2 regions of the Micromonospora sp. NPDC005220 genome follow, and region 2 is predicted to be linked to the other one. Evidence: riboswitches for the same ligand, from Rfam matches in the RefSeq annotation. Region 2 holds a riboswitch; the other holds the start of a gene.
What was found. A riboswitch is a leader RNA that binds a small molecule or an ion and turns the genes downstream of it on or off. The one in region 2 is predicted to bind cobalamin.
Positions count from the first base shown of each region.

Region 1: another riboswitch for cobalamin. It lies ahead of cobN (cobaltochelatase subunit CobN); the one in region 2 lies ahead of ABZU52_RS15810 (ribonucleoside-diphosphate reductase subunit alpha).

Region 1 is NZ_JBEXHP010000091.1:5,253-21,165, forward strand. It holds gene ABZU52_RS25205 (phospholipase) at 1-11, opposite strand, end outside; gene ABZU52_RS25210 (LacI family DNA-binding transcriptional regulator) at 88-1,080, opposite strand; gene ABZU52_RS25215 (MFS transporter) at 1,241-2,494, shown strand; gene ABZU52_RS25220 (aldo/keto reductase) at 2,568-3,464, shown strand; gene ileS (isoleucine--tRNA ligase) at 3,484-6,600, opposite strand; gene ABZU52_RS25230 (hypothetical protein) at 6,910-7,575, opposite strand; gene ABZU52_RS25235 (hypothetical protein) at 7,608-8,153, opposite strand; gene ABZU52_RS25240 (hypothetical protein) at 8,255-8,968, opposite strand; gene ABZU52_RS25245 (RNA polymerase sigma factor) at 8,961-9,533, opposite strand; gene ABZU52_RS25250 (hypothetical protein) at 9,670-10,005, shown strand; gene ABZU52_RS25255 (MFS transporter) at 10,033-11,334, opposite strand; gene ABZU52_RS25260 (helix-turn-helix domain-containing protein) at 11,393-12,352, shown strand; cobalamin riboswitch at 12,675-12,804, shown strand; gene cobN (cobaltochelatase subunit CobN) at 13,121-15,913, shown strand, end outside.
Region 2 is NZ_JBEXHP010000035.1:17,989-33,901, reverse strand. It holds gene ABZU52_RS15865 (PhnD/SsuA/transferrin family substrate-binding protein) at 1-318, shown strand, start outside; gene ABZU52_RS15860 (ferritin-like domain-containing protein) at 315-1,526, shown strand; gene ABZU52_RS15855 (TraR/DksA C4-type zinc finger protein) at 1,584-1,937, shown strand; gene ABZU52_RS15850 (FAD-dependent oxidoreductase) at 1,899-3,245, opposite strand; gene ABZU52_RS15845 (N-acetyltransferase family protein) at 3,292-3,789, opposite strand; gene ABZU52_RS15840 (metalloregulator ArsR/SmtB family transcription factor) at 3,884-4,231, shown strand; gene arsB (ACR3 family arsenite efflux transporter) at 4,228-5,319, shown strand; gene ABZU52_RS15830 (arsenate reductase ArsC) at 5,337-5,741, shown strand; gene ABZU52_RS15825 (hypothetical protein) at 5,837-6,037, opposite strand; gene ABZU52_RS15820 (winged helix-turn-helix domain-containing protein) at 6,280-6,507, shown strand; gene ABZU52_RS15815 (ribonucleotide-diphosphate reductase subunit beta) at 6,608-7,603, opposite strand; gene ABZU52_RS15810 (ribonucleoside-diphosphate reductase subunit alpha) at 7,660-9,978, opposite strand; cobalamin riboswitch at 10,170-10,387, opposite strand; gene ABZU52_RS15805 (enolase C-terminal domain-like protein) at 10,678-12,072, shown strand; gene ABZU52_RS15800 (FadR/GntR family transcriptional regulator) at 12,080-12,802, shown strand; gene ABZU52_RS15795 (aldo/keto reductase) at 12,813-13,793, opposite strand; gene ABZU52_RS15790 (ATP-binding cassette domain-containing protein) at 13,799-14,617, opposite strand; gene ABZU52_RS15785 (ABC transporter substrate-binding protein) at 14,617-15,669, opposite strand; gene ABZU52_RS15780 (ABC transporter permease) at 15,710-15,913, opposite strand, start outside.

The DNA.
Region 1 (15,913 bases), on a different contig from region 2:
GAGTCGGACACGGGTCGGGGCTCCTCGCGGTGGACGAAAGGTCCGACGCGGTTACCCGGCCCGTCCGGTGTTAACCGTCAGCGGGGCTCAGGCGCTGGCCCGCGCCACCAGGGCGGACGGGAAGAGGGTCACCGGCGCCGCCGGGCGCCCGTCCAGCAGAGCGGTGGCCGCGGCCACCGCGATCTGCCTGACCGGATGACTCGCCGTGGTCAGCGCCGGGGCGGTCATCCCGGCCAACGGGATGTCGTCGAAGCCGGCCACCGCGACGTCGCCGGGCACCCGGGCACCGGCGTCCCGCAGGCCGGCGATCACCCCGAGCGCGGTGTCGTCGCTGATCGCGTAGATCGCGTCGATGTCCGGCCAGCGGCGCAGCGCCTCGCCGGCCGCCGCCCGACCGCGCGCCGCCCGGAAGTCCCCGGGCAGGATCCGCTCCGGCAGGCCGGCCTCGGCCATCAGCCGGCGGTACGTCTGCACCGGGCGTTGCGCGCAGGGCAGCCACCGGGGGCCGGTCACCATGGCGATCCGGCGGCGACCCGTGGCGTACAGATGGCGCAGCACCGCTTCGGAGCCGGCGGCGTTGTCGACGTCGAACGACGGCACGGTCGCCGAGCCGACACCGATCGACACCACCCGACCGCGCAGCGACGGGGGCACCGCCGCCAGCAACTCCTCGGTGGTGTTGACCAGGATCACCCCGCACACGCTGCGATCCCCGTCGAGTTGGTCGAGGCTGCGGGGGTCGCCGAACGGCAGCCAGTGCAGCGCCACGCCGACACCGGCGGGCGTGCACACCCGGGCGGCCGAGCCGACCACCTGGTGCACGTAGGGGTCGTCCAGCACAGCGGCGCTGGTCCCCAGAACGGCTACCACCAGGCGGACACCGCCGCCGCCGCGGACCAGCGCCCGGGCGGCCGGGTTGGGCACGTAGCCGAGCTGGTCGACGGCTGCGGTGACCAACTCCCGGGCGGCCGGCGAGGCGAACCCCGTGCCGGCGATAACCCGCGAAGCCGTGGACCGGGAGACCCCGGCGACCCGGGCCACGTCCTCGAGCGTGGCCGGTCGCTGTGCCGCTGTCGTCATCGTCGCCTCCCGCGGCGGCCCGTCCGGTCGGGCCAACGCCTGCTCACATCATGCCCCGGCCGAACCAGCAGCGGTAAGGGGCGGTTGCCGGTTGTGGTGGTAGCGCTCTCAGGTGTGCGATCGTGCCAGCAGATCACCCCGAGAAAGAGGAACAGCCCTCGTGAGCGCCCCCACCAGTCGACCGGTAGCCCCGGACATCGCATCGCCGACCCTGCGGACGGTGCGGCTCGCCCGCAACGGCGTCGCTGTCACCTTCACCCTCAACGGGCTGGCCGTCGGTAGCTGGTTCTCCCGCGTCCCGGCGGTCCGGGAGGCGTTGGACCTCTCCGCCGGCCGACTCGGGCTGCTGCTGCTGGCGATGAGCGTCGGCGCGCTGCTCGCCATGCCCACCTCCGGCCTGCTCGCTCAGCGCTTCGGCGCGGCCCGCACCGTCACCATGGCCACCGTGCTGGTCGCGGTCGGCCTGACCGTGGCGGGGTTGGGTGCCACGATGACCGGGTCGTTCGCCATCGTCGCGCTGGGGTTGGTCGCCCTCGGCTACGGCTCCGGCGCCTGTGACGTGGCGATGAACGTCGAGGGCGCGGCGGTGGAACGGCGGCTGGGCCGGACGATCATGCCGCGTTTCCACGCGGGGTGGAGCCTCGGTTCGGTGGCCGGAGCGGCGCTCGGCGCCGGGGCGGCCCGGTTCGACGTGTCGGTCGGCGCGCATCTCGTCGCGGTGGCGGTGATCGTGCTGACCGGCACCGCGCTCGCCGCCCGGACGTTCCTGCCGGTGGGCAGCGATCACACCGGCGACCCGGCGGACACCACCCCGGCCGCCCGCCGCCGGGCGCAACTCGCCGCCTGGCGGGAGCCGCGCACCCTGCTGATCGGGTTGTTCGTGCTGGTGGCGGCGTTCACCGAGGGCGCCGCCAACGACTGGCTGGCCGTTGCGTTCATCGACGGGCGGGACCTGAGCGAGGCCGCCGGCGCGGCGGTCTTCGGCGTCTTCGTGGTGGGCATGACCGTCGGGCGTACCGCCGGCACCATCGCGCTTGACCGGTGGGGTCGGGTGCCGGTGCTCAGCGGCACCATCGGGCTCGCCGTGGTCGGCGCCGGCCTGGCCGTGCTGGCGGGCTCCGGGCCGGTGGCCGTCATCGGCGTCGCGCTGTGGGGCCTCGGTGCGTCGCTGGGCTTCCCGGTCGGGATGAGCGCGGCGGCCGACGACGAGGCGCACGCGGCGGTGCGGGTGAGCGTGGTCGCGGTGATCGGCTACACCGCGTTCCTCGGTGGCCCGCCGTTGCTGGGGCTGATCGGCGATCAGGTCGGCACCCTGCGCGCGTTGCTGGCGGTGCCGCTGCTGCTGCTGCCGACACTGCTGCTGGTGCCGGTGCTGCGTCCGCCGCACGCCGCCTCACCCGCCATCAAAAACTAACCCACATCATCGCCGAGCGGTATCGGGTGCGTGGCCGACTGCGTCGCGCACCCGTGCTGGTTACGGTCTCCCGATGCCAACCGACGAGATCACCGCCGCAGCGGCGGGCAGCTGGACCCTGGGCGATCGCATCGTGCACCGGATGGGCTTCGGCTCGATGCGGATCACCGCGAACCCCGATCGGGGCCGGGCCGTCGCCCTGCTGCGCCGCGCCGTGGAGCTGGGCGTCAACCACATCGACACGGCCGCGTTCTACGTGTCGCCCGGCGGCACGCTGCGCGTCGGCACCGGCCCGGCCCGCTACGCCACCGAGCTGATCCGCGCGGCGCTCGCCCCGTACCCGGAGGACCTGGTGATCGCCACCAAGGTCGGTTTCGGGTACGACCCGGAGACCGGCTTCACCGAGGCGTACACCCCGGCGCAGTTGCGGGCCCAGGTGGAGGAGAACCTTCGCCGGCTCGGCCGCGACCAGCTCGACGTGGTGAACCTGCGCCTCGGCCGGGGGCCGGGCCCGGTGCCGCTGACCGATCGGTTCGGCGCGCTCGCCGAGTTGCGGGCCGCCGGGCTGATCCGGCACCTCGGGCTCTCCAACGTCCGGCCCGAGCAGTTGGACGAGGTGGCCGGCATCGCACCGGTGGTCTGCGTGCAGAACAACTACGGGGTTGACGCCTACCGGGAGCAGGACGACCTCGTCCGGCTCTGCGGCGAGCGGGGCATCGCCTACGTGCCGTTCTTCGCGCTGGCCGGCAGAGGGCGGGAGGCGGGCGCGAACGCCGCGCAGGGCGAGGCCGTCGAGGCGGTCGCCCGCGCGCACGGCGTCACCCCGCAGCAGGTACGCCTCGCCTGGACCCTGCACCAGGGCCCGCACGTGCTCGCCATCCCCGGCACCGCGGACCCGGACCACCTGGCGCAGAACGTGGCGGCCGGTGCGCTGCGGCTGACCCCTGAGGATCTGACCCAGCTCGGTTGACCGCCCACCCGGGCACCGCTCAGGCCCGCACCACGTGTACGACGATCTCCTGGCCGTCGCCCACGGTGCCGGCGAAACCCTCCGACAACGCGTCCACCACGGTCAGCTTGAGCGCGAGGGTCTCGTGCGCGATGAGCTTCTGATGCGTGGTGATCGCTGCCGCCACCTCGGCGGGCGCGGCGATCGACACCGTGATCCGGTCGGACACCTCGAAGTCAGCGTCGCGGCGAGCCTGCTGAACGATGCGGACCACGTCGCGGGCGACGCCCTCGGCCGCCAGTTCGGGGGTGATCTCGGTGTCCAACGCGATCGTCGCGCCGCGCTGGGACTCCACCACCCAGCCGGTGCGCGGCACCTCCGTGATCAGGATGTCGTCCAGGCCCACCTCGACCTGCGCACCGTCGACCGACAGCGGGTACGTCCCGTTCGCCCGGACGCCGTCGACCAAGTCCCGGGGGGCCACGGCGGCGATGGCCTTCGCGACGTGCTGGGTGCGGTTGCCGAACCGGCGGCCCAGGGTCCGGAAGTTCGCCTTGACCCGCACGTCGATGACCCCGCTCTGGGGATCGAGCGGCTGGAGGGCCTTCACGTTCAACTCGTCGCCGATGTCGTCCAGCAACGCCTGCGGGAGCACGGTGCCGGCCGGCAGCCCCACGAGCGCCCGGCTCAACGGCTGACGGATCCGCAGACTGCTCGCCTTACGCGCGGACCGGCCCGCCTCCGCCAACGCCCGCGCCGCGGCCACCTGGGCCGACAACTCCGCACTGATCAGAGTGGTGTCGGGGATGGGCCAGGTCGCCAGGTGCACCGACTCCGGGGCCGACGCGGCCCCCCGCCGGACGACCTGCTGCCACACCTCCTCCGTGACGAACGGAATGAACGGCGCGAGGAGTCGGGTGAGGATGTCGAGGCACTCGTACAGGGTGGTGAGCGCGTCGGGGTCGCCCTCCCAGAAACGCTGCCGCGACCGTCGCACGTACCAGTTCGACAGATCGTCGATGAAGTCGGCGAGCAGTCGGCCGGCGCGCGCCGTGTCGTAGTTCTGCATTCGTTCGTCCACGGCGGCCGCGAGGGCGTGCACCTCGCCGACGATCCACCGGTCCAACACCGGTCGCTGGGCGACAGGTTGCGCCAGCTGCGGCGCCCACGTCGAGTTCGCCGCGTAGAGGGAGAAGAACGCCGCGGTGTTCCAGTAGGTCATCAACACCTTGCGGACGATCTCGTCGAGTGGGCCGGGCCCGACCCGGCGCGGCGACCACGGTGAGCCGGAACAGGCCATGAACCAGCGCACCGCGTCCGCGCCGTGCGTGTCCATCAGCGGGATCGGCAGCAGGATGTTGCCCAGGTGCTTGCTCATCTTGCGGCCGTCTTCGGCCAGGATGTGCCCGAGGCAGACGACGTTCTCGTACGGGGACCGGTCGAAGACCAGCTTGCCCACCGCCATCAGCGTGTAGAACCACCCTCGCGTCTGGTCGATCGCCTCGCAGATGTACTGGGCCGGGTAGCTGCGCTCGAAGATCTCCTTGCTACCCGGCACGTGCGGGTAGCCCAACGACGCGAACGGCATCGCCCCGGAGTCGTACCAGGCGTCGATCACCTCGGGGACCCGGGTGGCGGTGCGGCCGCAGTCCGGGCAGGCAAAGGTGATCTCGTCGACGTACGGGCGGTGCGGATCCAATTCGGACAGATCAGCACCGGCCAGCTTCCCGAGCTCGGTACGGGAACCGACAGCGGTCACGTGGTTGTCCGGGCACCGCCACAGCGGCAGCGGGGTACCCCAGTACCGGGAGCGGGACACCGCCCAGTCGATGTTGTTCTTCAGCCAGTCGCCGTACCGGCCGTGTTTGATGTGCTCCGGGAACCAGTTGGTGTTCTCGTTCTCCCGGGTCAGCTCGTCGCGTACCTCGGTGGTCCGGATGTACCAGGACGGCTGCGCGTAGTACATCAGCGGGGTGTGGCACCGCCAGCAGTGCGGGTACGGGTGCTCGAACGGCTCATGCCGGAACAGCCGACCGGACGCCCGCAGACGGTCGATGAGCAACGCGTCGGCGTCCTTGAAGAACACCCCACCGACCAGGTCGATGCCGTCGTTGAACCGTCCGTTCGGGGCGACCGGGTTGACCAACGGCAACCCGTACGCGCGGCAGACGGCGAGGTCGTCCGCGCCGAACGCCGGCGCCTGGTGCACCAGGCCGGTGCCGTCCTCGGTCGTGACGTATTCCGCGAGGACCACCCGGTGCGCGTCCGGGATGTCCACCAGGTCGAACGGCCGCTCGTACCGCAAACCCTCCAGGTCGGACCCCGGTACGGTCGCCAGGATCTCCGCCTCCTCGCCGAGGACCCGCTGGGTCAGCGGTTCGGCGACGACGAACGTGCCCCGCTCGGTGCGGGCGACCGTGTACGTCACGTCGGGATGGACGGCCACGGCGGTGTTGGACACCAGGGTCCACGGGGTGGTGGTCCAGATCAGCAGGTCGACACCGCTGTGCCCGGCTACCTCCCCGCGCAACGGGAACCGCACGTACACGGAGGGGTCGGTGACTGTCTCGTACCCCTGCGCCACCTCGTGGTCGGACAGCGTCGTGCCGTCGCGGGTGCAGTACGGCGCGACCCGGAAATCCTCCACCAGGCGCCCGCCGTCGTGGATCTGCTTCAGCGACCACCAGACGCTGTCCACGTACTCCGGGGACATCGTCTCGTACGGGTGCTCCAGGTCGATCCAGTAACCCATCCGCTCACTGAGCTGGACGAACTCGTCGACGTGCCGAAGCACCGAGGTGCGGCAGCGGGCGTTGAACTCCGCGATGCCCATCTTCTCGATGTCGGGCTTCCCGCCGAGCCCCAGCTCCTTCTCGACCGCCAGCTCGACCGGCAGACCGTGACAGTCCCAGCCGGCGCGGCGCGGCACCGAGAAGCCCCGCATCGTCCGGTACCGGGGAAAGAGGTCCTTGAAGACCCTCGCCTCGATGTGGTGGGTGCCCGGCGTGCCGTTGGCGGTCGGCGGTCCCTCGTAGAACACCCACGGCGTGCCGTCGGCCGTCTGCTCCAGACTCCGGCGGAACACGTTGTTGGCCTGCCACCACTCGATGACCGCACGGTCCAGCCCCGCAAAATCGAGTTTGGTGGGCAGTGGCATGAATGGCGACTTCGATGGACCGTCCGGCACCGACGTTCTCCCTACACTCCGCATCCGCTCGCGCGGGCATCAGCTCACTGCCCACCCGGGGACGAAGCGCCAGGCGTATGGCCAGGACTCCGCGGTACCACCCCGCTTGCGCCTCGATGGTGCGGGCGCCGCTCAATTCTGCGACGTGACGTGCCGCTACGTCCGGTTCTACCGGGGCTGTCAAGCTGCCCGTTCTTCCGGAGGCTCCCCGGTGATGGCCGGATCGGTGCCGATGCCGTCCAGCATAGCTGTCCGGGCGCGGCGCCAGTGGCCGGAGTGCTAGGCGTGCAACCAGATGCGCAGCGGACCGGTGGTGGTGAAGCCGGCGGAGAGCGCGGGGGCCAGGTCCGGGATGGTTTCGTAGCCGACCAGCGGCGCGTGGGGCACTGTGGCGCACACCGCGCGCCAGATGTCGCGGGCGTCGCCGCCGCGGGTGAACAGGTTGGAGACGCCGTACGGGCCGTCGCCGCTGAGCACCGCACCGCCGGTGAGCACACCCCGATCGTCGTGGCGGGCGAGCACCCGTACCCGTGGGTCGGCCAGGAGCGCGGGGCGGAACACCTCCCCACCGCCGTGTGCCGCCGCCCAGGCCGCCAGGTCGTCGGGGGTGCTGACCGGGACCAGCGGTGTCTCGACAGGCGGTGCCAACGGCGGCCGGTGGATCCACTGGGCGTCAAAGAGCACCCGGAACCCGTACCCGGACAGGTCGAGGTCGGCGAAGCTGTCCTTCACCGACGCGCCGGGCCCCGCGTCGAACCGGGCCAGCAGGGCCTCGGCGTCGACGCCCGGTCGCACTGTGACCGCGTCCGGGTACCACTGTGGCGACCGGTGGGGGACCGACCAGGCGTCGGCGTCGGTACGGCCGGGCAGCCCGTGGCTGCCGCAGACGATGTCGCACCATTCGGCGTTGTTGCGGGCCGCCGCCACCCGCTCGTCCTCCAGCACGTCCGGCAGCCTAGGCGGCCCTGGGCGCCGGCTCACCGGGCGTAGACCAGGTCCATTGTGTCGGTGTGCCCGGACCAGCTCAGGTCGAGGCGCCAGCAACCGGCCTGCGGCAGGTCGATGATCGACGGACCGGGGCCGCCGGCTACCTCCCGGATCACCCGGGTGTCGGTGCCATCCAGCCTTGCGGTGATCACCAGGGTTGCCGGTGCGGACGGGTCGGGCGAGGTCGTGGCGGCGCGGGCCACCCAGAGGATCTTGTTGTTCGATCCGTCCGTCCGGACCTGCCGCAGCGGGTGGGCGAACAGCACCGCCACGATGTCACCCTTGGCGCCGAAGACGTGCGGCACCCGCGCGTCCCCGCTGAAACCGGCGTCCGCCCAGTCGGGCAGGGACCCCGTCTCCACCCGCGAACCGCAGCCCGTCGCGGTGCTCGCCGCGTTCGCCGTGGTGGCGGCAGCGGTGGTGGTCGTCGCGGCTGTGGTAGCAGCCGGTGCGGCCGCCCCGCCGCTGGCCGTGGTCGTGCACCCCGCCAACAGGACCACCGATGACACCAGCATCAACCTGCCCCGTGAACCCATCCGCACTCCTCCGGTACACCGGCCGCCACCTCGGGCTGGAACAGACCGAGCGGCGGCGAATCGTCGTGTCTTCAGGACACCGGCCGACCCCGCGCGGTTCCCTAACGCAGCGAGCGGGCGATCTCGATCGCCTCGGCCTTGGTGAGGTCGCCCTCCAGCCGGTAGCTCACCTCGTTGTCCTGCCAGATCAGCGTGGAGGCGGCCAGGCGGGCGGTCTCCCGGCGGATCCCGCCCGCCCGGTCCACGTAGGACAGCACGTGTGGGCCGTCGACCCAGACGGCGAAGTCGCCGTTGACCTGGACCCAGTTCGCTCCCGGCGGGCTGACCTCCTTGTGGAAGGCCAGGTCGAGGTGACCGTCGAACGCGTCGACGCGCAGCGCGCCCCCGTCGTAGAGCAGCGTCGCCACCCGGTACCTGCCGGTGGCGTCCGGGTCGGCGACCAGCACCCGTTCGGGTGGGCCCAGCTTCGCCGGCAGGCGGATCGGGAACCGCACCGCCCGCTGCGCCTCGTCCAGCGCGACGGCCCGCTGTCCGGGCAACGGCGACGCGGTGCCGCCGGCCGGCGTCGGGGCGGGCGCGGTGGCGATGCTGACGCCGGCGAAGCGCAGCAGCCCGGTGACGACGTCGGCGATGGCGGCCCGCGTCGGCGGCACCACCGCCACCACGATCAGGGCGACCAGCGCCGCGGCGACGATCGAGCGCCACCGGCGCGCGGGCCTGCTGAGGCGTACCCGGACGCGGGCGGTCACGTCGGGCGGATCGGGGATGTCCAGCCAGGCGGAGAGGTCACGCAGTTCCCGTTCGAGGTCACCCATGCCGGACCTCCTCCCGGTCGAGCAGGCTGCGAAGCTTCGCCAGGGCCCGGGAGGTGCGCGACTTCACCGTGCCCCGGGGCCAGCCCAGCGCCGCCACCGTCTCCTCCTCGGTGAGATCGAGGAAGAACCGGCAGACGATCACCTCGCGGTCGCGTACCGGCAGTTGCCGCAGGGCCTGCACCAGCGACGCCCGGCGCTCCCCGGCGAGGACCGCGCCGACCGCGTCGTCCTCGGCGACCTCGGACGTCGGGTCCGCTGCCGCCGCCCGCAGCACGAGCCCGTCGCGCCGTCCGCGGGAGCGGTGCAGGTTGCGGGTCTCGTTGGCGACGATCGCCAGCAGCCACGACCGGAAGGACGCGTCGCCCCGGTAACGGGACAGCTTCCGGTACGCCTTCACAAACGCCTCCTGGATGACGTCCTCGGAGTCGGAGCCGGCGCCGAGCAGCACCGCCGTCCGGTACGCGGACGCGGTGTGCCGGGCGACCAGGAGGTTGTACGCCTCCAGGTCACCTGCCCGAGCGCGGGTGACGAGCGCCTCGTCGTCCAGGGGAGCCTCCGTTCGCATCACCCACATGACACCGCCCACCCGCCGCCGGTTCCACCCGGATCTCCCGAGGCAGGTCAGCTTTCTCCCATCCGGCGTGCAGGGTATTGCCAGGAATCGGTGCTGCACTGGAGGGGCGTCGAGGAGAGGGGCGGGCATGAGCTGGTTCAATCGCCGGTCACGGGGTGCCGAGGCGACCCCGACGAAACTGGACCGGGAGGCGACCCGCGACGATCTCGCGGCGCTGGAGGAGTTCGTCGCCAGCCGGCAGGGGGTGGAGTTCTACCTGGAGCCGGAGACGACCGCGACGGACACCACAGTGGTGGCGATCGCCCACGACGGTGAGTGGATCCGCCGCCGTACCGGAACGCCCCGCGCGGCCGGGGCCATCGCCCGCAAGCACGCGGTGCCGTTGTACGAGGCGGCGCGCACCGGCTACCCGGAGCGGATGCGGACCTGGAGCCGGGCCCACCCGGAACGCCACGCCCGCTGAACGCCCGCTCCGCCGAGTTTCCGGCCGTCAGGATCGGTGCGGGTGGGCCGGCGCAGGTTCGTGGAAGGCGGTCGCGCGGGCCTCCATCCGCCGGAATTCGGGCGATGCCACAGTTCGTATCGTCGCGGCGAGCACGAGGGCGCAGAGACCCGCCCCGCCCCAGAAGACCGCTCGTACGCTGACCAGTTCCGCGGTCAGGCCGGCGACCAGAGCCCCGAGCGGCATCGATCCCCAGCTGGTCAGGCGGCTGACCCCGCTGTAGCGCCCCATCATCTCATCGGGCACGACGAGCGCGCGCAACGAACTGTAGGTGACGTTCCACGCGCCGGAGCCGGCGCCGCCCAGGACGGTCGTCACGGCGATCAGCCGGGGGGACGAGGTGACCGCTGGTGCTGCCAGCAGCACGGCGAAGCTGGCCATTGACGCGGCGAGGACGACCCGCCGTCCCAGCCGGCGGGTGAGCGCGGGCGCGGCGGAAGCTCCCACGACGCCACCCACTCCCAGGGCTCCGATCAGCAGGCCGTACTCCGCGCGGCTCAGGTTCATCGGTCCGGGTGCGATCGCGTAGACGACGAGGACCGCCATCCAGGCGGCCCAGCACCCACTCGCTGCGCCGGCCACCAGCAGCAGGGTCCGCAGAATTTTTGCCTGCCACACGTATTGGATGCCCTCCCGAATGTCGGTGCGGAGGCCCGGAGCGTTCGTCGCCGGTCCGGGGCGACCGCTGCTGCGGTAGTGACCGGTCATGACGGCCAGGGCGAGTAGCGCGCCCGCGTAGCCGACGCCGCCGGCGCCGAGCGCGACAGCCAATCCAGTGGCGGCTAGCAGGCCACCCAGCGGGGGCCCGATGAACTCGTTGGCCGCGGTCTCGGTCGCGGTCAACCTCGCGAACGCGGCCTCCATGCGGTTGCGGGGCACGACCATCGGCACAACCGACATCCGGGTGGTGTCGGCGAAGACCTCGGCGGTGCCGAGGAGCAGCGCCACCGCGTACAGGCCGGCCAGCGGAAGGACGTCCAGGACGAGGGCACCCACGAGTACGGCGAGAACCAGGGTGCGCGCGGCGGCCATCGTCATGATCAGGTGCCGGCGATCCGCCCGGTCGGCGAGGGCACCGGCGGGCAGTGAGAACAGCAACCAGGGCAGGGTGTTGGCCAGGGTGGCGGCGGCAACCAGAGCGGGGGAGTCCGTCATCGAGACGGCCGCCAGCGGCAAGGTCAACTTGACGACGCCGTCTGCCAGGTTGGTGACCGCGGCACCGGCCCACAGCGCCGTGAAGTTCCGCGCGCGCACGGTCGTCGGGGTGCCTGGCTGGGTGTCGCTGTGCATGTCCCGGAGCTTGCGACATCCCGCAGCGCCTCCCTAGAGTTTCGACTGGAGGCGAAACATGGCGGTGTTCCTGGTCGACGCCGAAGTGATGGCGCAGGCCCGTTTCGGCACTTCGCAGCTCACCGAGACGTTGGCGGCACTGAATATCCTGCGCCGGGGTCAGCCGCTTCCGTGGCATCGGGCCTGGCGCGACCAGCATGTCGACGCCTTCCAGGGCTATCTCGACGGTGACCCGGTGACCCGGGCCATCCTGGCGCACGCCATATCGTCCTCCTGGATGGCTGACTTTCTGACGGTGCCGCCCGCCCGTCCGGACCTGACGTTGGACGACGAGCTCGTGGAGCTGGAGTCGCTGCCGGACGACCGAATTCGTGCGGATCTGGCCCACGTACGTTCGCCGCTGGCCCCGGAGTTGCGCTGTTCGGGGTTGGCGAGCCGGACGGCCGCCCTGGTGCGGTGGGTCTGGTGTCACACGATCGAAGCGGACTGGCCGCGCCGGCAGTCGGTGCTACGTGCCGATGTGGTGTCCCGGATCTCCCGCCTCGGCAGGGACGGATGGTCGGGGGTCATCAACGACATGCGGCCGGGCATGCGCTGGCTGGGCAACGGCCGGCTGCAGGTCGAGGAGCGGCCCTACCCACCGTCCGACGTGCGGGGCGGGACGTTGACGTTCTTCGCGGCCCACTGCCGGGGAGGCTGGATCTCCTGGAGGTTGCCCGACCGCTTCGGGATCGTCTATCCGGTGACGGGGATCTTCGCCGAGGCGTCTCTCACCACACCGGATCCTCTGCGCCGCCTGCTCGGGACCGCACGGAGCAGGGTTCTGGTGCAGGCGGCCGAGCCGGTCAGCACCACGGCCGTGGTCGCCGCGACCGGACTGCCGCTCGGCACGGTCGGTGGTCACCTGCGCGTGCTGACCGAGGCCGGTCTGCTTCAGAAGCGCCGGTCGGGTCGGGAAGTCCTCTACTGGTGGACGGATGCGGCGCGGGCGCTCGTGGCCGGAGCCTCATCGTTCTGACGGGGCACATGGTCCCAGTAGTGGGTGTGCGCGGGGCCCTGGCCGGCGTCGATCATCACACTCCCCCGGACCATCGGCGCAGGCCAGATTGCCTCCAGCCGCCCTTTGCTCTGCTTACCCATGTGCACCGGTGACGCTGCGTGCCTGGTGCATATAGATAAGCAGAGCAAAGGGCCGCAGACATTGATGTGGGCATTGCGTCGCGCGCAGCAGCGCGGGCACCGATCGCCGAATCTCGATTAGTGGCGTCCGTCTGGCGGGGCCGGGCTGGCGTTGACCGGCGGCGGAGGGGTGTGGCAGCATTCGCGGCCTGACGGCAGTGAAGGAAGTCGGTGCGAATCCGACGCGGTCCCGCCACTGTCACCGGGGAGTGATCCCCCCTCGTGCGCCACGGCCGTGTGTCTGCGGTTGGAAGGCCGGGGGAGAGCGTCGATCCGGAAGCCAGGATACTTCGGCCGTCGGGACGTACCCCAGGGCGTGGACACCCGAGGAGGACCCGATGACGCATGGCGTCTCGCGCACCGACGAGCACCGTCGTACCCCGAGCGGCGGTCCCGCCGCCGCGCACCGATCCGGCCGCACGATCGCGCCGGCATCCGGGCTCTGGGGCCCCGTTCACCGCTGAGGTTCGCACTTCGCTACCCGTCGCCGCCGGTCTCGCGCCGGTGAGCCGTCCGGGTCGCGGCGTCCGCTGAACCCCGCGCCCACCCCCACGTCGTCGCCGAATCGCTTCCGCGAGCGCGCTGACGTTACCGTCCGGAGCCTGCCGTGCGCATTCTGCTGCTGTCCACCGCCGACACCGACCTGCTGGCCGCCCGCGCCAGCGACGCCGACTACCGGTTGGCCAACCCCGCGCGAGTCACCGTCGAGGAGGTGCCCGCCCTGCTCGACGGGGTCGCCCTCGTCGTCGTACGCCTGCTCGGCGGTCGGCAGGCGTGGCCGGACGGCCTCGCCGCGGTGCTCGCCACCGGCGTGCCGACGGTCGTGCTCGGCGGTGAGGCACTACCCGACGCGGAGCTGATGGCCATCTCCACAGTGCCGTCCGGGGTCGTCACCCAGGCGCTGGCGTACCTGGTCGAGGGCGGTCCGGACAACCTGGGGCAGTTGGCCCGGTTCCTCTCCGACACGGTGCTGCTCACCGGCGAGGGGTTCACCCCGCCCGCGCCCACCCCGGCGTACGGCGTGCACGGCGAACACCCCGTCGACCCGGGCCGGCCCACCGTGGGGATCGTCTTCTACCGGGCGCACGCTCTCGCCGGCAACACCGGTTTCGTCGACGTGCTCGCGGACGCGGTCCACCGGGCCGGCGGCAACCCGTTGCCGATCTTCTGCGGCTCGCTGCGCGGGCTGACCGCGAACACCGGCCCGCTCGGGCTCTTCGCCCGCTGTGACGCGCTGCTGGTCACGGTGCTCGCCGCCGGCGGCGCGGTGGCCGCGGACGCCTCCGGTGGCGGTGACGAGGACGCCTGGGACGTCGGCGCCCTGGCCGCCCTGGACGTGCCGGTCATCCAGGCGCTCTGCCTCACCAGCACCCGGGCGCAGTGGGCCGACAGCGACGCCGGGCTGTCCCCGTTGGACGCGGCGATGCAGGTGGCCATCCCCGAGTTCGACGGCCGGATCGTCACTGTGCCGTTCTCGTTCAAGCAGATCGACGCCGACGGGCTCTCGGTCTACGCCGCCGACCCCGAGCGAGCCGCCCGGGTCGCCGGGATCGCGGTGCGCCACGCCCGGCTGCGGTACGTGCCACCCGCCGACAAGCGGATCGCCGTGGTGCTCAGCTCGTACCCCACCAAGCACTCCCGGGTCGGTAACGCCGTCGGGTTGGACACCCCGGCCTCGGCGGTCCGGCTCTTCGCCGCGCTGGCCGAGGCCGGCTACGACCTGGGGAACGCGCCACCGCCCCAGGACGGCGACGCGCTGATCCACGCGCTGATCGCCGCCGGTGGTCACGACGTGGAGTGGCTCACCCCGGAGCAGTTGGCCGCCGCCGAGGCCCGGATACCGGGGCAGACGTACCGGCGCTGGTTCGACCAGGTCCCGGTCGAGCTGCGCGAGCGGATGCGGGAGCACTGGGGTGAGCCGCCCGGCGAGCTGTACACCGAGGGCGGCGACATCGTGCTCGCCGGGCTGCGCTTCGGCAACGTGGTGCTGCTGATCCAGCCGCCCCGCGGCTTCGGGGAAAACCCGATCGCCATCTACCACGACCCGGACCTGCCGCCGAGTCACCACTACCTGGCCGCGTACCGCTGGTTGACCGCGCCGGTGACGGACGGCGGCTTCGGCGCGGACGCCGTGGTGCACCTGGGCAAACACGGCACCCTGGAGTGGCTGCCCGGCAAGGGCCTCGGTCTGGCCGCCGGCTGCGCGCCCGACGCGGTCCTCGGCGACCTGCCGCTGGTGTACCCGTTCATCGTCAACGACCCCGGCGAGGGCACCCAGGCCAAGCGGCGGGCGCACGCCGTGGTCGTCGACCACCTGGTGCCGCCGATGGCCCGCGCCGAAACCTACGGCGACCTGGCCAAACTGGAGCAGCTGCTGGACGAGTACGCGACAGTGCAGGCACTCGACCCGGCCAAGGTGCCCACCGTGCGAGCCCAGATCTGGGACCTGGTGCGCGCCGCCGAGCTGCACCACGACCTGCACGCCGAGGCGATGCCCGACCCGGACGACTTCGACGACTTCGTGCTGCACCTCGACGGGTACCTGTGCGAGGTCAAGGACGTGCAGATCCGCGACGGGCTGCACATCCTCGCCGACGCTCCCACCGGCGAGGCGCGGGTCAACCTGGTCCTCGCGGTGCTGCGCGCCCCGCAGATCTGGGGCGGCGCCCGCGCCCTGCCCGGCCTGCGGCAGGCCCTCGCCGTCACCTACGGGCTCGACGAGCAGGAGTTGCTCGCGGCGCCGGGACAGCGACTGGCGCTGCCGCCGGCGTTGACCGACGTGGTGGACGGGCCGGCCGGCACCGCCGCCGACGCGATCGACCTCATCGAGGCCCTCGCGCGGCGGCTGGTCGTCGGCATGGAGACCCTGGACTGGGCCGTGCACGCGATCGACGCCGTGGTGACCGAGGTGACCGGCCAGCCGCTCCCGGACGTCGCCGCGGTGCTGCACTTCGCCGCCACCGAGCTGGTACCCCGCCTGGACCGGACCACCGACGAGCTGTCCCACACCCTCGGCGCGTTGGACGGAAGGTTCGTGCCGCCCGGCCCGTCCGGCTCACCCACCCGGGGCCTGGTCAACGTGCTGCCCACCGGCCGCAACTTCTACTCCGTCGACCCGAAGGCCATCCCCAGCCGCAACGCCTGGGACGTCGGGGTGGCCCTCGCCGACTCGCTGCTGGCCCGGCACCTCGCCGACACCGGCGGGTACCCCCGCTCGGTCGGGCTGACCGTCTGGGGCACCAGCGCCATGCGAACCCAGGGCGACGACATCGCCGAGGTGCTCGCGCTGCTCGGTTGCCGGCCGGTGTGGGACGAGCGGTCCCGGCGCGTCACCGGCGTCGAGGTGGTATCGACCGCCGAGCTGGGCCGGCCCCGCGTCGACGTCACGGTGCGCATCTCC
Region 2 (15,913 bases):
GACGCGAACCATCTGGCGTTCAGCCAGGAGGGCACGTTACCGCCCGAGGGCACCCGCATCGTGGCGCAGACCGCCCGCTACGACCACTGCAACATGACGGTCCGCGCGCCGGAGTCGGACGGGGTCCGGCTATTCGGCACGCTGCTGCTCGGCATGTCTTACGCCGATGCGCAGGTGCGTCCGCTGCTCGACCTGGAGGGGCTGACGGCCTGGCGGGAGGGCCGCACCACGGGGTACGCCGCCCTCGCCGCCACGGTAGAGGCCAGCGGCTTCTACTCCCCCGACGGGCGGGTGACGGCCACGGACTACCGGCCGTGAGCGCGGCGCCTGTCGCCGAGGTCGACCTCGGTGACCTGGGTTTCGGCCGGGGCGCGCACCTGCTCGTGCAACGCGCGCTGGCCGGGCTGCCGCCCGGCGGCCGGTTGGCGGTCTCCGGCCGCGACCCGGCGCTGCGCGTACACCTGCCCGCCTGGTGTCGGGGCCGGGGTCACCGGGTCGAATGGCCGGATCGGGGTGACCGGAGCGACCTGGTGGCGGTGGTGGTCCGGGGGTCGGCGGACGACGACCGCTGGTACGGCGCGGAGCGGGCCGGGCCAGCTCTCCCGTCGGCGCTCAGCAGCCGTCCGCCGGCGCGGTGGGGGCTCGGCGCCCGGGGCGCGCTCCTCGAAGCCGGTGGTCCCGAGGCCCGGTTCGACCTGGACGACCGCGACCTGGTGTGGGCCGACATCGCTCCGCACCTGTACGCGCAGGCCGCCGCACGACAGTGGGACCCGCAGACCGCGGTGCCCTGGGACGACCCGTTCGCGCTGCCGGCCGACGTTGAGGCCGCGGTGGTTCAGGTGATGACCTACCTGGTCGAGAACGAGCAGGCAGCCCTCGTCGTGCCGGCCCGGTTCGTCGGGCGCATCCACCCGCACTTTCGGGAGGTGGTGCAGCTTCTCGCCGTGCAGATGGCCGACGAGGCCCGGCACATGGAGGTCTTCAGCCGGCGGGCACTGCTGCGCGGCGCCGAGTTGGGCACCTCATCCGCCGGCGGTCGGCAATCGCTGTTCACGCTCGTCGCGGAGTCCGACTTCGCGTTGGCGTCATTCCTGCTCTCCGTGCTCGGCGAGGGCAGCTTCGTCGACCTGCTCTCGTTCCTGCACGAGTTCGCCCCGGACCCGGTGACTCGCCGGATCTGTTGGCTCGCGATGCAGGACGAGCGCCGGCACGTGGTGTTCGGGATGGCACACCTGGAGCATCAGGCGCAGCTGGATCCGCTGCTGCGGGACCGGCTGCGGGCGGCCATCCACCGCCGCCATGACCTGCTGGTCGACACCGCCGGGCTCAACGCGGACGTCTTCGACGCGCTGGTGGTGCTCGCGGCGGGTGGTTGGCATCCGGACGAGGTGTCCGCCGGCTTCGACCGGGTGCAGGCTCTGCAACGCGCGATGGATCAGGGCCGTCAGCGCCGACTCGTCCGGCTGGGTTTCCGGCCGGACGAGGCGGCGGCGCTCTCCGCCCTGCACACCCGCAACTTCATGTAGGTGACCCCCGCGCACGGCACGGTGTGCGCGGGGATTCCGCAGTACGGTGGAGCGGTCATGAACAGGGATTCCAGCGCGGTCCGCGAGGAGTTGCTGCGGCTGCGCGACCAGACCGAGGCTCAGGCCAGCGCCCTGGACGCTGACCTCCGGAGCCTCTTCGAGGCGTCCCGGTCGTCCAACGCCGACGACGAGCACGACCCCGAGGGCAGCACGATCGCGTTCGAACGCGCGCAGCTCACCGCCGTCCTCGACGCCACCCGCCGCCGCCTCGCCGAGCTGGACGTGGCGCTGCAACGGGTGGACGACGGCAGCTACGGCGTGTGCGAACGCTGTGGCCGCCCAATCCCCGCCGAGCGGCTCGCCGCCCGCCCGTCAGCACGTACGTGCGTGGCCTGCGCCAGCCGGCGGTAGAGGCAGCAGCCGCAGGGCCGGTGCCGGCCCGCAACAGGTGTCGCCGCCGGCCGAGTCGGCGGGGTTGCTGCTGCACACGCCGGTTTCGGGCAGGTCGAGCTGGACGGCACGGGCGGCGGTCCAGTCGCCGGCCAGGGCGGCGACCACCGAGCGGACCTGCTCGTAGCCGGTGGCCATGAGGAACGTCGGCGCCCGGCCGTAGGACTTCGCGCCGACGGCGTAGTAGCCCTTCTCCGGGTGGGCGAGTTCGTCCACGCCGTGCGGGGGCACGGTGCCGCAGGAGTGCTCGTTGGGGTCGATCAGTGGGGCCAGGGCGCGGGTGGCGCCCAGCACCGGGTCGAGATCCAGCCGCAGCTCGGCGGCGATGGTGTGGTCCGGGCGGAAGCCGGTGGCGGCGACCACCCGGTCGACGGTGATCGACTCGGCGTTGCCGTCGGCGTGCCGCACGACCACGCCCACCCGACCGCCGGCCGGGGTGAGCGCGTGCACGGAGAAGCCGGTGAGCAGCCTGACCCGTCCCGCGTCGACGTGCGCGCGCAGTCGTGCGCCGAGCGCGCCCCGCGCCGGCAGGGCGTCGGCGTCCCCGCCGCCGTAGGTACGCGTCGGCGAGGCGGTCCGGATCGCCCAGGTCACCTCGGTGCCGGGCTCGACGGCGGCCAGCTCCGCCAGGGACAGCAGGGTGTTCGCGGCCGAATGGCCGGCGCCGACCACGAGGGTGTGCCGGCCGACGAACCGACCCCGGTCGGCACCGAGCACGTCCGGCAACGCGTGCTCCAGGTACGCCGCCGCGTCGGCCTCTCCTCGCGCGGGCAGGCCGGACGCGCCGAGGACGTTCGGCGTACGCCAGGTGCCGGAGGCGTCGATGACGGCGCGGGCGTACACCTCGTCGCCGTCGGCGAGGCGGACCAGGAACGGCGCCGTGTCGCGCCCGGCGGTACGCAGCCGGTCCAGGCCGAGCCGGCTGATCGCCTTGACGCGTGCCCCGTACCGCAGGTGCGGCTTGAGCTGCGGCAACTGGGCGAGGGGGCGGAGGTAGTCGTCGACCAGCTCCGCGCCGGTGGGCAGCGCTTCCGGGTCGGGGGCGACCCAGCCGGCCTCGTCGAGGAGCCGGCGGGCGGCCGGGTCGATGTTGTACCGCCACGGCGAGAAGACGCGTACGTGCCCCCACTGCCGGACGGCGGCACCCGGGGTGTCGCCGGCTTCGAGGACGGTGAAGGGCAGCCCGCGTTCGTGCAGGTGCGCGGCGGCGGCGAGACCGGTCGGGCCGGCGCCGATGACGACGGTGGGCAGGTCGTCCAGAGCGTTCATCCGTGACTCCCTTGGTGTGGTGGCCGGTCTGCCGGGCCACGGCTGGTCAACTGACGGTGGGGCTGCGACGTTCCAGCAGGACGACGTCGCGCCAACGGTCGTGGTGGCGACCGACCCGCTCGCGGACGCCGATCACCCGGAAGCCGGCCCGCTGGTGGAGGGTGAGGCTGGCCGTGTTCTCCGGGAAGACTCCGGACTGGATGGTCCAGATGCCGGCGGCTTCGGTGGAGGCGATGAGCGCATCCAGCAGCAGTCGGGCGACGCCACGGCCCTGGACGGCCGGGTCGACGTAGACGGAGTGTTCGACCACACCGGCGTAGACCGCGCGGGTCGAGGTCGGCGAGACGGCGATCCAGCCCAGGACCTCCCCGTCGTGGCCGACGGCCACGAAGCGGTGCGCGCTCAGGCGGGTGGTGTCGAACGCCGCCCAGGTCGGCGCGGTGATCTCGAAGCTGGCGTTGCCGTCGTCCAACCCGGCCTGGTAGATCGCCAAAACCCGCTCGGCGTCTGCGGCGGCCATGGGGCGCACGGTGATGTCGGCCATCAGCGGGTTCCTCCCGGAAGAGATCAGGCGACTGTCTCGACGTCCGTCGAATCAGACACTTGCACACTGTTTAGATAGATGTCAACCTAGAGGAATGTCGAATCAAGCAGCACAGGACGAGGTCTGCTGCCCCCCACTCGCCGAACGGCGCGTGCCGGCCGAGGCAGCCGCGGTGCTCGCGCCCGCGTTCAAGGCCCTCGGCGACCCGGTGCGGCTGCAACTGATGTCGATGATCGCCTCCGCTGAGAGCGGAGAGATCTGCGTCTGCGACCTGACCCCCGCGTTCGACCTGACCGGACCGACCATCTCGCACCACCTCAGGACGCTGCGCGGGGCGGGGCTGGTCGACGCCGAACGCCGGGGCACCTGGGTCTACTATCGCGCACGACCGGCCATCCTGCGCCAACTCGCCACACTGCTCACCGTGGCACCGGCGACATGAGCACCACGATCCGGAACGACCCGGCCGAGAGCGCCGTCGTCGGCCGCCTCTCCCGACTCGACCAGTTCCTACCCGTCTGGATCGGGCTGGCGATGGTCGCCGGCCTGCTCCTCGGTCGGCTGATCCCCGGCCTGAACAGCGTCTTGGAGGCGGTGCAGGTCGGCGGGATCTCGCTCCCGATCGCGGTCGGCCTGCTGATCATGATGTATCCGGTGTTGGCGAAGGTCCGCTACGACCGGCTCGACACCGTCACCGGCGACCGCCGGCTGCTGATCTCCTCGCTGGTCCTCAACTGGCTCGTCGGCCCCGCCGTGATGTTCGCCCTGGCCTGGCTCTGCCTCGCCGACCAGCCCGCGTACCGCACCGGTCTGATCATCGTCGGCCTGGCCCGTTGCATCGCCATGGTCATCATCTGGAACGACCTCGCCCGCGGCGACCGGGAGGCCGCCGCCGTCCTGGTCGCGCTCAACTCGGTCTTCCAGGTCGTCGCCTTCGGCCTGCTCGGCTGGTTCTACCTCTCCGTGCTCCCCCAGTGGCTGGGGCTGTCCGGCGCCGAGTTGAACATCTCGGCGTGGGACATCGCCGGTAACGTGCTCATCTTCCTCGGCATCCCGCTGCTCGCCGGTTACCTCACCCGCCGTCTCGGCGAGCGTGCCAACGGCCGCGCCTGGTACGAGGCGCGCTTCCTGCCCAGGATCGGCCCGGTTGCCCTCTACGGACTGCTGTTCACGATCGTGATCCTGTTCGCCCTACAGGGAGACGCGATCACCAGCCGCCCCCTGGACGTCGTGCGCATCGCTCTGCCCCTGCTGGTGTACTTCGCGCTCATGTGGGCCGGCTCCTACGCCCTCGGCCGGGCTATCGGGCTCGGCTACGAACGCACCACCACCCTGGCGTTCACCGCCGCCGGCAACAACTTCGAGCTCGCCATCGCCGTTGCGATCGGCACCTTCGGCGTCACTTCCGGTCAGGCCCTCGCCGGGGTCGTCGGCCCGTTGATCGAGGTGCCCGTCCTGGTCGGGCTGGTCTACGTCTCCCTGTGGGCGCGCCGCCGCTTCTTCACCCCCACGCACTCCGCAACCACGTAACCGAAAGGCACCCCGTCATGAGCGACACACCCAGCGTCCTGTTCGTCTGCGTGCACAACGCCGGCCGTTCCCAGATGGCCGCCGGTTGGCTGCGCCACCTCGCCGGGGACACCGTCGAGGTGCGCTCAGCCGGCTCCGCCCCGGCCGAGACGATCAACCCCGCCGCCGTGCAGGCCATGCGGGAGGTCGGCATCGACATCACCGACCAGACCCCCACCCTCCTGGAGTACGCGACCGCGCAGTCCTCCGACGTCATCGTGACGATGGGCTGCGGCGACACCTGCCCGGTCTTCCCCGGCAAGCGCTACGAGGACTGGCAGCTCGACGACCCGGCCGGCAAGGGCGTCGACGCCGTCCGCCCGATCCGTGACGAGATCCGGGGCCGGGTGGAGAAGCTCCTCACCGAGCTGAACCTCGCCTAAGGGCGCTACTGGGGATCCCCGATGCCCTGGGCTATCGGCGGCGGCGGGGCCCAGAAGTCGTCGCCAGGCAGCCCTTTCTCGGGGAGCCAACGTCTTCACTTCTGCAACATGATCGATGCGGCCTCCGCCACGACTCCCAACGACCAATCGAGTTGACGGCATGTGCCCTGATTCGTGCACTCAAGGCAGCCGCCTGAACGCCACGGCCGGTCCAGTGCCCGAGTCCAGTGCGCATCAAGGGTCCTCATCGCGGCGAACAGCTCGCCTGCCCGGCTCACCGGTTCATCGATCGGCACGGCGGCACCTCCCGCGATCACGACTGTTGGCCCCACCTGGGGGCAGAGACCATTAGTCGTGCTCCCCAGGTGGGTATGCGGCCGAGGACCCAGGAGTTTGCCGAAACCAGGGAAACCGGCCAAGCTGCAACTTATTCCAACTTGTAGGAGTAGGTCAAGGTGCCTCCTGGAACTTGTTGGAACAGGTCTGCTCGTGATCAGATTGGGCTGCCGAGACCAGGGAACCCTACGGAGATCGACCCATGCCGACCGAGCGAGTGGACTACCGGCGGATCGCCAACGAGATCGCGGGGAAAATCAAGTCGGGTGAGCTTGCTCCGGGCGAGAAGCTGCCGTCCACCCGTGAGCTGGCCGAGCAGTATGGCGTACACATCTCCACCATCAACCGGGTCATGACGATCCTGAAGGATCGCGAGTTGGTCGAGGGCCATCCAGGCAAAGGTGTCTACGTCGCAGAAGTCCAGAGCTGAACGCGCCACTTCCTCGATCAGGTGATGAAAAGTAGCTGTCGGGGTCGTCTCCGGGCTACTTCTCATCACCTGATCATGGGAAGCGCGTGGGGCGCGGTCGTTAGAAGTCGTCGTCGAAGGCGACGGTGCCGGTCACCCCGACCTGGTACGCCGACACCCGCCGCTCGAAGAAGTTGGACAGCTCCTGCACGTCCTGCAACTCCATGAAGCCGAACGGGTTGCTCGACCCGTAGTGCGGCGCGATGCCGAGCTGGGCGAGCCGACGGTCGGCGACGTGCTGGAGGTACTCCCGCATGTCGGCCAACGTCAGGCCGGGCACGCCGTGGCCCAACAGGTCCTCGGCGAACTGCACCTCACACTCGACCGCCTCGATGAGCATCCGACGGACCTGGTCGGCGAGATCGTCGTCGAACAGGTCCGGCTCCTCGGCGCGAACGGTGTCGACGACGTCGAACGCGAACGCCATGTGCATCGACTCGTCGCGGAACACCCAGTTGGTGCCGGAGGCCAGGCCGTGCAGCAGGCCGCGGGAGCGCAGGAAGTAGACGTACGCGAACGCGCCGTAGAAGAACAACCCCTCGATGCAGGCGGCGAAGCAGATCAGGTTCAGCAGGAACGTCCGCCGGTCCTCCCGGGACCGCAGTTCCCGGAGGTCGTTGAGGGAGTCGATCCAGCGGAAGCAGAACTCGGCCTTACCGCGGATCGAGGCAATGTTCTCGATGGCCGCGAAGGCTTCGAAACGCTCGGTCTCGTCGGGCACGTACGTGTCGAGCAGGTTGAGGTAGAACTGGACGTGCACGGCTTCCTCGAACAGCTGCCGGGACAGGTAGAGGCGACCCTCGGGGCTGTTGACGTGCTGGTAGAGGTTCAGCACCAGGTTGTTGGCGACGATCGTGTCACCGGTGGCGAAGAACGCCACCAGCCGGCTGACCAGATGCCGTTCGGCCGGCGACAGCTTGTCCAGGTCGGCGAGGTCGGCGTGCAGGTCGACCTCCTCGACCGTCCAGGTGTTGCGGATCGCGTCGCGGAACCGGTCGAAGAAGTGCGGGTAGCGCATCGGGCGGAGGGTGAGGTCCATCCCGGGATCGAGCAGCATGTGCGTGGTCCTCGTGTCGGTGGTGCTGGTGTCGGCGGCGGGGGTGGCGGCGGGGGTCACTGGCAGGCCTCGCACGACTCGGGGTTCTCCAGCGAGCAGGCCAGCGCCTCCGCGTCGACGGCGACGGGTGCGACAGCGCTGACGGTGGCCTGCTGGATCCGCGTCGCGGGGCGCGAGCGCAGGTAGTAGGTGGTCTTCAGCCCGGCCTTCCAGGCGTACAGGTACATCGAGGAGAGCTTGCCGATGGTGGGCGCGGCCAGGAACAGGTTCAGCGACTGCGACTGGTCGATGAACGGTGCGCGGGCGGCAGCCAGGTCGATCAGCGCCCGCTGGGGCAGCTCCCACGCGGTGCGGAACAACTCCCGCACGCCGGCCGGCAACTCCGCGATGTCCTGCACCGACCCCTCGGCCCGCTTGATCGCCGAACGGATCCGCTCGGTCCACAGCCCGCGGGCCTTCAACTCGCGTACCAGAGCGGTGTTGACTTGGAGAAACTCCCCCGACAGGGTTTCGCGCTTGAACAGGTTGGACACCTGCGGCTCGATGCACTCGTAGCACCCGGCGATCGAGGCGATGGTCGCTGTCGGCGCGACCGCCACCAGCAGCGAGTTGCGCAGCCCGTACGCCTCGACCCGCTCCCGCAGGGCGGCCCAGCGTGCGGTCTGCGTACCCTCGACACCCCACAGGTCGGGCTGGAGCTGGCCCCGCGCGGCCCGGGTCTGCGGGTACGCCGGGTGCGCGCCGAAGTCGCGCGCCAGGTCGGCGGAGGTCTCCAGCGCGGTCAGGTACAGCTCCTCGCTGATCCGGGTGGACAGCTCCCGCGCGGCCGGCGAGTCGAACGGCAGCCGCAGCGCGAAGAAGACGTCCTGGAGCCCCATCAGTCCGAGCCCGACCGGCCGCCAGCGGGGGTTGCTCGCCGCCGCCTGCGCGGTCGGGTAGTAGTTGATGCCGATCACCCGGTCGAGGAAGGTCACCGCGGTCCGCACCGTGACGCGCAGCCGCTCCCAGTCGATGCCGCCGTCGCCGAGGTGGGCCGCGAGGTTCACCGAGCCGAGGTTGCACACGGCGGTCTCGGTGTCGCTGGACACCTCGACGATCTCGGTGCAGAGGTTGGACAGGTGCACCACGTTGCCCGGCTCGGCGGTCTGGTTGCAGAGTCGGTTGGCGGCGTCCTTGAAGGTCATCCACCCGTTGCCGGTCTGGGCGAGGGTCCGCATCATCTTCCCGTACAGCTCCCGCGCCGGGACCTGCCGCACGTGGCGACCCTGCGCCTCGGCCTCCCGGTACGCGGCGTCGAACCGCTCCCCCCACAGGTCGGGCAGCTCGGGCACCTCGTGCGGGTCGAACAGCGACCACATCTCGTCGGCCTCGACCCGGCGCATGAACTCGTCCGGGATCCAGTTGGCCAGGTTGAGGTTGTGGGTGCGCCGGGCGTCCTCACCGGTGTTGTCCCGCAGTTGCAGGAACTCCTCGATGTCCGGGTGCCACGGCTCCAGGTAGACGCAGGCCGCGCCCTTGCGCCGGCCGCCCTGGTTGACCGCGGCGACGCTCGCGTCCAGGGTGCGCAGCCACGGCACGATCCCGTTGGACTGCCCGTTGGTGCCCCGGATCAGCGCGCCCCGGGAGCGGACCCGGGAGTACGCGATGCCGATGCCGCCGGCGAACTTGGACAGGTTGGCGACTTGGGCGTAGCGCTGGTAGATCGAGTCCAGCTCGTCGCGCGGGGAGTCGACCAGGTAGCAGGACGACATCTGGGTGTGCCGGGTTCCGGAGTTGAACAAGGTCGGTGAGCTGGGCAGGTAGGCCAGGCTGGACATCAGCCGGTAGAAGTCGGCCGCCTCGTCCGCCGTCCGGGACAGTCCACAGGCCACCCGCAGCAGCCAGTACTGCGGTGTCTCCAGCACCAGTCGGCTGGTGGGGTGGCGCAGCAGGTAGCGGTCGTACACCGTGCGCAGGCCGAAGTACTCGAACCGACGGTCGCCGTCCGGGTCGACGGCGGCGTCGAGGGTGGTGGCGTGTGCGGCGACGAACGCGGCGGTGTCGTCGCCGATCAGGCCCTCGGCGTGGCCGACCCGGATCGCCGCGCTGAACGAGGTGATGCCCTGTCGACGCACCTCCTTGTCGACGTAGCCGGCCAGCAGCCGCGCGGCGAGGCGCGAGTACTGCGGCTCCTCGCCGATCATCTCGGCCGAGGTCTGGATGGAGAGCCGGTCCAGTTCGGCCGTCGTCGCGCCGTCGTAGAGGCCGCTGATGGTGCGGGTGGCCACCCGCATCGGGTCGACGTCGGTCAGGTCGTCGGCCCACCGCTCGACCGCCCGGACGATCTTGTTCACGTCCACGGGTTCGGTACCGCCGTCGCGCTTGCGGACCTGCATCGGCGTGCGCCGCACTGTCGCGTCGCCGCTGGCCGGGACTACCTCGGTGACTGTCACCACTCGCTCCTCGGAGTTCGAGACCTGGTGGTCCGGACGCGAGGAGACAGACACCGACGGACGCCACGCCAGCCCGGCGTGGGTCAGGGGGCGTCAGCCGTCCCACGCGGCCTCGGACCGCCGCCCACCCGGGTGCGGGTACGCGGCGCGCTGGCAGGTCTTCGGACTCGTGGGCACGACCGGGTTGGCCGGTCTCCTACTGGCCGTCGCTTCCCAGGCCGATCGGTGGCCCAGTGCTGATGACGGCTGTCGTTCCCACTCACCGCTGCGGGACAGTCCCGGATTTCCACCGGGTTCCCTGTTGCCTCGACCGCGCCGGATGAGCGGCCGAACCAGCTGCGCTCGACACCATATATAGGGACACAGTCGTTGTCACACCCCACATGTCGGTCTCGGGCGTGTCGGCGGGCGGCTCGGTGATCACGATCACCAACCCCACCGACTACGCTCGACCCGATCGCCGCGAGACAACCGGGGCGGGCTCTCGCGCGGGCGTGCACGGCCGGTGAGGTGGATCTCGGCAGTGCCGCAAACATCATATGTCTGCGGCTTGGTGGTGATCGACAACGTTGACTGTCCGAAGCAGCCGTCCGTATACTCCCTTTGATCATCTGATCTTTGGTCGAGTCGGGCGAGGAGCGCATGCCGCAGATCACTGCCGTCACCGTCGAAGACGTCCGCTTCCCCACCTCCCTGACCGCTGACGGATCAGACGCCATGAACAAGGACGGCGACTATTCGGCGGCCTACGTCGTCCTGCACACCGACGGCGTCGACGGCACCGGTGCGCCGCTAGCGGGGCACGGCCTGACCTTCACCATCGGTCGCGGCAACGACATCGTCGCGGCGGCGGCGGTCCACCAGGCACAGCTCCTCGTCGGCCTGGACGTGGCCACGATGGCAGCGGACATGGGCGCGGTCTACCGCCTCCTCACCTCCGACTCGCAGCTGCGCTGGCTCGGCCCGGAGAAGGGTGTCGTCCACCTGTCCCTCGCCGCCGTGTTGAACGCGTCGTGGGACCTGGTCGCCCGGCTCGCCGACAAGCCGCTGTGGCGGCTGCTCGTCGAGATGACCCCCGAGCAACTCGTCGACATCGCGGACCTGCGCTACCTGTCCGACGCGCTGACCCGGGACGAGGCACTGGCCATCCTGCGGGCCAAGGAAGGCACGAAGGCGGCCCGCCTCGCCGAGCTCGACCGCACCGGCTACCCCGCCTACACCACCTCGGCGGGTTGGCTCGGCTACGGCGACGACAAGCTGCGCCGACTGTGCCAGGAGGCGGTCGACACCGGCTACGGCTACGTCAAGCTCAAGGTGGGCGCCAACCTTGAGGACGACATCCGCCGCTGCGCGATCGCGCGGGAGATCCTCGGGCCGGATCGCAACCTCATGATCGACGCCAACCAGGTGTGGGACGTCGGTCAGGCCATCGAGTGGGTCACCGCCCTCGCCCGGTTCACACCACTGTGGATCGAGGAGCCGACCAGCCCCGACGACATCCTGGGCCACGCGGCCGTGCGCCGTGCCGTCGCTCCGATCGGCGTCGCCACCGGCGAGCACTGCCACAACCGGGTGATGTTCAAGCAGCTGTTCCAAGCCCAGGCCATCGACTTCTGCCAGCTGGACACCGGCAGGTTGGCCAGCATCAACGAGATCGTCGCGGTGCTGCTGCTCGCCGCGAAGTTCGACGTCCCGGTGTGCCCACACGCCGGCGGCGTCGGGCTGTGCGAGATGGTCCAACACGTGTCGGTGCTCGACTACGTCGCGATCTCGGGGGATCTCACCAACCGGGTCACCGAGTTCGTCGACCACCTGCACGAGCACTTCACCGATCCGTGCATCATCCGGGACACCGGCTCGGGCAGCGGTTACGTCCTGCCCAGCCAGCCCGGCTACTCCACCCGGATGCGTCAGGAGTCGGTCGCGCTCTACCGGTTTCCCGACGGCCACTACTGGGCGGCGGCAGACCCGACTACGGTGGCATCTCCGGAGGCGTACGTGATCGCGGGTGGGAAGGCCACCCCCGCCGGCCGCTAGGGGAGTCATGTCTCGCACTGACGAAGTGGTCAACGGCATCAAGCGGATGATCCTCGAAGGGCAGTTCAGGCCGGGAGACCGGCTGCCCATCGAGAAGGACCTCGCCGAGTCGCTCGGCGTCTCGCGGGGCTCGCTGCGCGAGGGCATGTCGGCCCTGTCGATCCTCGGCATCGTCAACATCCGCCAGGGCGACGGCACCTACGTCACCAACCTCGACGCGCCACAGCTGCTGGCCCCGATGGGTTTCGTGGTGGACTTCCAGGGTCAGGGCGACCCACGGCACATCCACACCGTCCGGCGGCTGCTGGAGTGCGAGGCGGCCCGGCTGGCGGCGACCAGGATCACCGACGAGGCCCTGGCCCAGGCGGGTGACCTGCTCGACGAGGCGGCCCGGATGGTCGGCCAGTCACCGCAGGACCACGAGCGGATCATGGAGATCGACATCGCCTTTCACCGGATCATCGCGGTGCACGCCGAGAATCCGGTGCTGGTCGGTCTGATCGAAGCCTTCGCCGGGCGCACCATCCGGGGCCGGCTCTGGCGGAGTCTGCACGAGGAGGGCGCGGACCTGCGTACCCATGACGAACACGTGGCGATCCTGAAGGCCCTCGTGGCGCGCGACCCGGAGCGGGCCCGCACCCGGATGGCCAACCACCTGATCGGCGTGGAGGAGTCGTTGCAGGGGTTGCCCGACGACGGTGACACCAGCACCGAGGCGGCCGGGTCGTGACCGTCGGCCCCTACGACTGCACGTCGAGCAGCCCCTCGTCGTACAACGCCGTCCAGAGCTGATCCGGGACGTCGACGTCAGCTCGGCTCAGGGTCTCGGTGACCTGGGCCTCGTCGCGCATGCCGACCACCGTCGAGACCACGGCCGGGTGACGACGGACGAACGCCAACGCCGCCTGCGGCAGCGTGACGCCGTACGTCTGACACACCCACGCTATCCGGCGGGCCTGGTCGATCACCTCGGCCGGCGCCTGCCGGTAGTCGTAGACGGCGTCGGTCGGCGGCACGTCCCGGGCCAGCAGCCCGGAGTTGTAGACCCCGGCGACCACCACACCGACGTGGCGGGCCTGCGCGACGGGCAGCAGGTCGGTCAACGCGCCCTGCTCCAGCAGGGTGTACCGGCCGGCGCACATCACCACGTCCACGTCGGTCTCCGCCACGAAGCGGGCCAGCATCGCGGACTGGTTCATCCCGGCCCCGACGGCACCGATCACACCCTGCTCCCGCAGCTGCACCAACGCCGGGACCGCCTCGCGGGCGGCCTGCTCCCAATGCTCGTCCGGGTCATGCAGATACACCACGTCGATCCGGTCCAGGCCGGTGCGCCGAAGGCTGGCCTCCAACGAACGGCGTACGCCGTCGCGGCTGAAGTCCCAGACCCGGCGATGATCGGCGGGCACGTCGAACCCCTCCGGATCCCGCCGGTGTGCCGTCTCCGGCGACGGCACCAGCAGCCGGCCGACTTTCGACGACACCACGTACTCGCCGCGCGGGCGGGAGCGCAGGGCCGCGCCCAGCCGCCGTTCGGACAGGCCCAGCCCGTAATGCGGTGCCGTGTCGAAGTATCGGATGCCGCCTGCCCACGCGGTGTCCACCGCGGCGGCGAACTGCTCATCCGACGTCGCCCGGTAGAGATTGCCGCCCTGCGAGGCGCCGAAGCCCAGTGGGCCCAGCCGCAGCCGCGGCTGGGCGGCGTTCAGGGTCACCGGCACCGCCGTCACCGCTCGTCCCGTTCCACGCTGGTGCTGCCGGTCATCGCCGCGACCAGGTCGTCGGTGCTGACCTCGTCGGCGCGAAGTTGGGCCGCCCGTCGGCCGAGGCGCAGCACCTCGACCCGGTCGGCGATCTCGAGCACCTGCGGCATGTTGTGGCTCACCAGCACCACCGACATGCCCGCGTCGCGGGCCCGCCGGACGACGTCGAGCACCCGCCCGGTCTGGACCACGCCCAGCGCTGCGGTGGGCTCGTCGAGGATGACCACGTTGGTCGCCCAGATGATGGCGCGGGCCACCGCCACGCACTGCCGCTGCCCGCCGGACAGCATCGCGATCGGGGTGGTGACCCGGGGGATCCGTACGCCCAGTTCGTCGAGGGCGGCGGCGGCGCCCTGGCGCATGGCGCGCTTGTCCAACAGCCCGAGCCGACCGAGTGGTCCGGAGCGCAGGATCTCCCGGCCGAGATACAGGTTGGCGGCCACGCTGAGGTCGTCGGCGACGGCGAGATCCTGGTAGACGGTCTCCACCCCGGCTCGGCGGGCATCGACCGGAGTGGAGAACTGGACCGGACGCCCGCCGACCCGGATCTCGCCCTCGTCCGGCGGATGCACACCGGACAGCGTCTTGATCAGGGTGCTCTTGCCGGCGCCGTTGTCACCGATCAACGCGACGACCTCACCCCGGCGGACCGTGAAGTCGGCACCGCGCAACGCTTCGACGTGCCCGAACCGCTTGACGATGCCGCGGGCTTCGAGGACCGGCGGCTCCGCGTCGGTGGGTTGCTGATCGCTGTCGGCGGTGGCCGTGGGGATGACGCCCATCACTGCACCGGCGGGTTGGCGCAGCTGGGTTCGAGCACCGCCTTGATCTCCGCCGAGTCGATGTTCTCCTTGGTGACGAACGTGACGCCGGTGTCGGCCGATGCGAGCGGCGCCTTGTCCCGCAGGTGCTTGACCATCTTGTCGACGCCGAAGTAGCCCATCTTGAACGGGTTCTGGACGACCAGGGCCGAGATCTGACCGCTGCGCACCCCGGCGATCTCGTCCGGGGCCGCGTCCCAGCCGATGATGACCACCTTGCCGGACTTGCCGGCCGCCTGGATGGCCTGCGCGGCACCGAGCACGCTCGGCTCGTTGGCCGCGAAGACACCGGCGAGGTTGGGGTTGGCGGTGAGGATGTTCTCGGTGACCCGGCGGGCCTCGTTGACGTCACTGCGGCTCGGCTGCTGGCCGACCAGCTTCAGGTTGGGGTACTGGGCCAGGCCGGCCTTGAAGCCGTCCACCCGCTCGGTGTTGGTCTGCGATCCGGGCTGGAACTCGACCAGCGCCACCTCGTGGTTGCCGGGGCCGAGTTCGGTGGCGAGCAGCTTCGCCGCCTCGGTTGCCGACGCCTTGTTGTCGGTGGCGTAGAGGGGCACACCCGACGGCTGTGGGCTGGTACCAGAGTCGATCATGGCGACCGGGATGTTGGCGCCGAGCGCCTGGTCGGTCGCCGGCGCCAGCGCGCTGGAGTCGGTCGCCGCGTAGACGATGCCGTCGACCTTCTTGGTGACGAAGTTCTGGATCAGGTTGACCTGGCCCTCGACGTCGGTTTCGGTGGTCACCCCGTCCCACTGGACGGTGACGTTCCCGGCGCGCTGCGCGGCGCACTCCGCGCCCGCCTTGACCGTGTTCCAGTAGTCGGCCCCGACCGCCTTGGGTACCACGGCGAGCTTCAGCGGCCCGCTGGCGTCCTTCGTCGCGCCGTCGCCGCCGTCGCGAACCTCGACCCCGCCGCAGGCGCTGAGCAGAGCGGTGGCCGCGGCGGCGGCCAGGATCGCCTGCGCGCGCAGGAGTGGTCCTCGCGTCCGCCGGCTGGTGGTGGTGTACGCCATGGTGTGTGTCCCTCCTCGTTCGGACTCTCGGAATGGCATGTCAACCCCGTGATTCCAGCCGCCGGCGGCGGTACTGGTCGAAGTAGACGGCGGCCCAGATGATCAGGCCGACAATCACCTGCTGGTAGTGGATGCTGATGTCGAGCAGGACGGCGCCGTTGCGTACCAGGGCGATGAGGAACGCGCCGATGATGGTCCCGACGATCCGGCCCTGCCCGCCGAACAGGCTGGCCCCGCCGATGAC